One region of the Streptosporangium sp. NPDC001559 genome, then DNA from elsewhere that is predicted to be linked to it. Evidence: riboswitches for the same ligand, from Rfam matches in the RefSeq annotation. Region 1 holds a riboswitch; the other holds the start of a gene.

What was found. A riboswitch is a leader RNA that binds a small molecule or an ion and turns the genes downstream of it on or off. The one in region 1 is predicted to bind glycine.
Region 2: it holds a riboswitch for glycine, as region 1 does, so the genes downstream of both, gcvP (aminomethyl-transferring glycine dehydrogenase) here and gcvT (glycine cleavage system aminomethyltransferase GcvT) in region 1, are expected to answer to the same signal.

The regions. Positions count from the first base shown of each region.
Region 1 is NZ_JBIAVG010000001.1:129,262-131,640, reverse strand. It holds gene gcvT (glycine cleavage system aminomethyltransferase GcvT) at 1-806, opposite strand, end outside; glycine riboswitch at 848-932, opposite strand; glycine riboswitch at 935-1,033, opposite strand; gene ACFYY8_RS00595 (hypothetical protein) at 1,173-1,925, shown strand; gene ACFYY8_RS00590 (TetR/AcrR family transcriptional regulator) at 2,037-2,379, shown strand, end outside.
Region 2 is NZ_JBIAVG010000019.1:25,814-28,192, forward strand. It holds gene ACFYY8_RS34330 (bifunctional nuclease family protein) at 1-302, shown strand, start outside; gene ACFYY8_RS34335 (MerR family transcriptional regulator) at 447-1,067, shown strand; glycine riboswitch at 1,082-1,173, shown strand; gene gcvP (aminomethyl-transferring glycine dehydrogenase) at 1,333-2,379, shown strand, end outside.

The DNA.
Region 1 (2,379 bases):
CCGACGAAGTCGCCTGATTTGTCAAACCTCACCACACGGCCGAGCCCCGCGTCGAACGGGGTGAGATCAGCGGAGAGCTCGTTGCCGTACAGCGGCATCCCCGCCTCAAGACGGAGGGTGTCACGCGCCGACAGCCCGGCGGGCAGCAGGCCGTACGGCTCGCCCGCCTTGGTGAGCGCGGCCCACAGCGGCTCGGCGTCGTCGGCGGCGACGAACAGCTCGAAGCCGTCCTCGCCGGTGTAGCCGGTGCGGGCGACGAGGGCGGAGAGCCCGGCGACGGTCGCGGGAAGGCCCGCGTAGTACTTCAGGCCGTCGAGGTCGGCGTCGGTGAGCCCGCCCAGGATCTCGCGGGAGCGCGGCCCCTGCACCGCGACCAGCGCGTACTGCTCGGAGCGGTCCTCGACCGCGGCCTCGAAGGCCCCGGCGCGCTCGGTCAGCTCGGCGGCGACCCGGGGATAGTTGGAGGCGTTGGCGACGACCATGTACTCCTGGTCGGCCAGACGGTAGACGATCAGGTCGTCGAGCACGCCGCCCTGGGGATCGACGATCATCGTGTAGCGGGCGCGTCCCGGCTCAAGGGCGGAGATGTGGCCGACGAGCGCGTAGTCGAGGGCCTCGCCCGCCTGCGGGCCCGTCACGAAGATCTCCCCCATGTGGGAGAGGTCGAACAGGCCGGCCGCCTGACGGACCGCGTTGTGCTCGGCGGACTCGCTTCCGTAGCGCAGCGGCATCAGCCAGCCCGCGAAGTCGGTCAGCGTCGCGCCGAGGGCCTCGTGAACACCGCGCAGCGGCGTGGGTCGGGACATGTTCGCACCTCAGACAGGGGTCGGATGAGAAGCATCCTCCCCCTCTGTCATGGATGCCTGAGAGCTTCGCCCGATTTTTGCCGGACTTTCACCTTCGGCGAGGCCGTACGGCCTGCTTTCCAGAGGCACCTACCCACGCGGTCCTTTGCCTTGAGAGGTTTGCGGGGAGGGCTTGCTCCTTCAGGGGTCCTGGCCTGGATGTCAGGACGCTCTCCCGCGCGGGCTCGTCGGTGTCCCGGCCAGCCTAACCGTAGGCGAGGGCCGAGCGAAATCCCCGGGTCAGGACAGAGTGTCCGGTTAGGCGTGATCATGACGGCTCTCGCATAACCTGAAGGTGCAGTGGGGGATTTGTTCCAACATCGAATCGTGGAAACAGGACGGCTACCGCTCTTCTGTTTCTTCGTCGCGCTGATCGTCGCCTTCGTCTTCACCCGCATCAACGTCCGGCTCATCCGCGCGAAGATCGGGTGGTTCGGCAACGTCAGCGTCGGCGACATGCACATCCACCATGTGGTGTTCGGCGTGGTGCTGACCATGCTCGGCGGGGTCTCCGGCCTGCTCGTCTCCGGCGTCTCCCAGGGGTGGTACGCCCTGACCGCGGCCGTCTTCGGGGTGGGCGCCGCCCTCATCCTGGACGAGTTCGCGCTGATCCTGCACCTGCACGACGTCTACTGGGAGGAGGAGGGCCGCACGTCGGTCGACGCGGTGTTCATCGCGATCGCCGTCACCGGCCTGCTCCTGCTCGGCCTGCGCCCGCTGGGCTGGGAACGGCCGGACGGCACGCCGCAGGGGACGTGGCTCGCGGTCGGCTTCCTCGTGCTCAACCTGATGCTCGCCGTGGTCACCCTGCTGAAGGGGAAGATCTGGACGGGCATGGTCGGCCTGTTCGTCCCGCTGCTGCTGATCGTCGGGGCGCTGCGGCTGGCCCGGCCCGGCTCTCCCTGGGCCCACTGGTTCTTCGCTCCGGGCTCCCGAAGGCCGAGGCCCTGGAAGCTGGCCAGGGCACAGCGCCGTGAGGAGCGCTGGCGCAGCCCGGTCATCAAGGTCAAGATCGCCTTCCAGGAGTTCGTCTCCGGCCGTCACGACCTGCCCTCCTCCCGTCTGCGCACCCGCCGCTGACCTTGGAGAACCGCCGTGCCGTACTGCCGTGCGCCCGGTGAAACTAATACCATTAGACAGAAGCTAATAAGATTAGTTACAGTCTAGGGGTTCTAGGAGAGAGGGGCGCGTATGGCACGGGCCGGGTTGACGACGGATCGGGTGACGCTCGCCGGTGCCGAACTGGCCGACGAGGTCGGGTTCGACCGGCTGACCATGTCGGCGGTGGCACGACGGCTCGGGGTGAAGGACGCCAGCCTCTACGCGCACGTTCGCGGCCTTGAGGACCTGCGCGGCCGGATCGCCCTGCTGGCGGCCGACGAGAAGACCGTCCGCATCGCGGAGGCCACCGCGGGGCTGGCGGGCAGGGACGCGCTGGTCGCGTACGCGACCGCCTACCGGGATTACGCCCGCGAACACCCGGGCCGCTACATGGCGACGCAGATCCCCACGGAGATCGACCCCGAGCTCCTGG
Region 2 (2,379 bases), on a different contig from region 1:
CCCATGACCTCTTCCGCGACGTGCTCGACGCGCTCGGCGTCCGGCTGAGCACCGTGAACATCGTCGCACTCCGTGATGGGATCTTCTTCGCCGATCTCGTGTTCTCCAACGGGGTCGAGGTGAGCGCCCGCCCCTCCGACTCCATAGCCCTGGCGTTGCGTACGGGAGCCCGTATCTTCGCCAGTGAGGACATCGTCAGGGAGGCGGGGGTGATCATTCCCGACGACCAGGAGGACGAGGTGGAGAAGTTCAGGGAGTTCCTTGACACGATCACGCCCGAGGACTTCGGTCGCGCGGGGTAGGTATTTCGGTGCATTTACGCTTCACGACGCGCCGGGGAGGGTCGTTGACTGATCTTGGCCCCAGTCCTACGGTGCAAGTGAAACCCGCGGCTGTGCGCAAACCCCCAGATCAGGCCGTGGGATGAGAGAAAGCCGGAGGTCCGCGTGGCGGTCAGCAGCGGCGAGGGTAGAAACGCCGACCAGGATGACCCGGAACGGCGCGGGGAGGCACGTCAGCGTGCGGGCGAAGAGGGCCTGCTGTTCGACGGGCAGCCGGTGAAACTGCCCGCCGACATCGGATACCGCGGTCCCACCGCCTGTGCCGCGGCCGACATCACCTATCGGCAGCTGGACTACTGGGCGCGCACCGGTCTGGTCGAGCCCACGGTCAGGGCCGCCCACGGTTCGGGTTCCCAGCGCCTGTACGGCTTCCGCGACATCCTGGTGCTCAAGGTCGTCAAACGGCTGCTCGACACGGGCGTGTCCCTCCAGCAGATCCGCATCGCCGTCCAGCACCTGCGGGACCGCGGCGTCAACGACCTGGCCCAGATCACCCTCATGAGTGACGGGGTGAGCGTGTACGAGTGCACCTCACCCGACGAGGTCATCGACCTGCTCCAGGGAGGGCAGGGCGTCTTCGGCATAGCCCTCGGCCGCGTCTGGCAGGAGGTGGAGGGCTCCCTGGCCGACCTGCCAGGAGAGCGCGCGGAGTCCGGCCAGAGCCCTTTAGGCGATCACCACGCGGATGAACTGGCCCGTCGTCGCCGGGCTCGCCGCACCGGGTAAGGTTGTCTCGCTGCTGACTCTGCGCGGGAGAGACCCCGGCATGATCGGGGCGCCGAAGGAGCAACCTCCCCGGAATCTCTCAGGCACCCGGTACCGCGCGGGCGAGGCGACTCTGGAAAGCAGGCACGCCCGCCAGGCGCGTCTCACCGACGGGGAAAGCCTTCCACGCACCGGAAGGTGAAGCTCTCAGGTCGCGATGACAGAGGGGGAGATCCGGCATACGCCCGCGCCCAGCGCCGGTCTCCAACGTCTCGGGAGGCTTCCCATGACCGACCTGTCACCGCTCAGCGAGCTGACCCCCCCGCCGTTCGCCACCCGTCACATCGGGCCCGCGGACGCCGACCAGACCCGCATGCTCGAGGCGGTCGGATTCGCCTCGACCGCCGACCTGGTCGCGGTGGCCGTCCCCGAGGCCATCAGGGCGAAGGACAGGCTCAACCTCCCGCCCGCCGCGAGCGAGACGGAGGCCATCGCCGAACTGCGCGCCCTCGCCGGGCGCAACACCGTGCTCACCTCGATGATCGGCCTGGGCTACCACGACACGATCACCCCGGCGGTCATCCGCCGCAACCTCCTGGAGAACCCCGGCTGGTACACCGCCTACACGCCCTACCAGCCCGAGATCTCCCAGGGGCGCCTTGAGGCCCTGCTCAACTTCCAGACGGTCGTCTCCGACATGACCGGTCTCGACGTGGCGGGCGCCTCCCTGCTGGACGAGGCCACCGCCGCCGCCGAGGCGATGACGCTGGCCCGCAGGGCGGTGCGCGGCTCCTCGAACGTGTTCGTCGTCGACGCCGGCTCGCTGCCGCAGACCAAGGCCGTGCTGCGCACCAGGGCCGAGCCGCTCGGCATCGAGCTGGTCGAGAGCGACTTCACCGAGGCCCTTCCCGACTGTTTCGGTGTGCTCGTGCAGTACCCCGGGGCCGACGGCGAGATCAGGGACTTCCGCGCCGTCGCCGAGGCCGCCCACGCGCGCGGCGCCCAGGTGGTGGCCGCCGCCGACCTGCTGGCCCTGACCCTGCTGGCCGCCCCCGGAGAGCTCGGCGCCGACATCGCGATCGGCTCCTCGCAGCGCTTCGGCGTCCCGCTGGGCTTCGGCGGCCCGCACGCCGCCTACATGGCCGTCCGCGACGGCCTGCAGCGGCAGATGCCCGGCCGCCTGGTCGGCGTCTCCCAGGACGCCGACGGCCGGCCCGCCTACCGCCTGGCGCTGCAGACCCGTGAGCAGCACATCCGCAGGGAGAAGGCGACCAGCAACATCTGCACCGCGCAGGTGCTGCTCGCGGTCATCGCGGGCATGTACGCCGTCTAC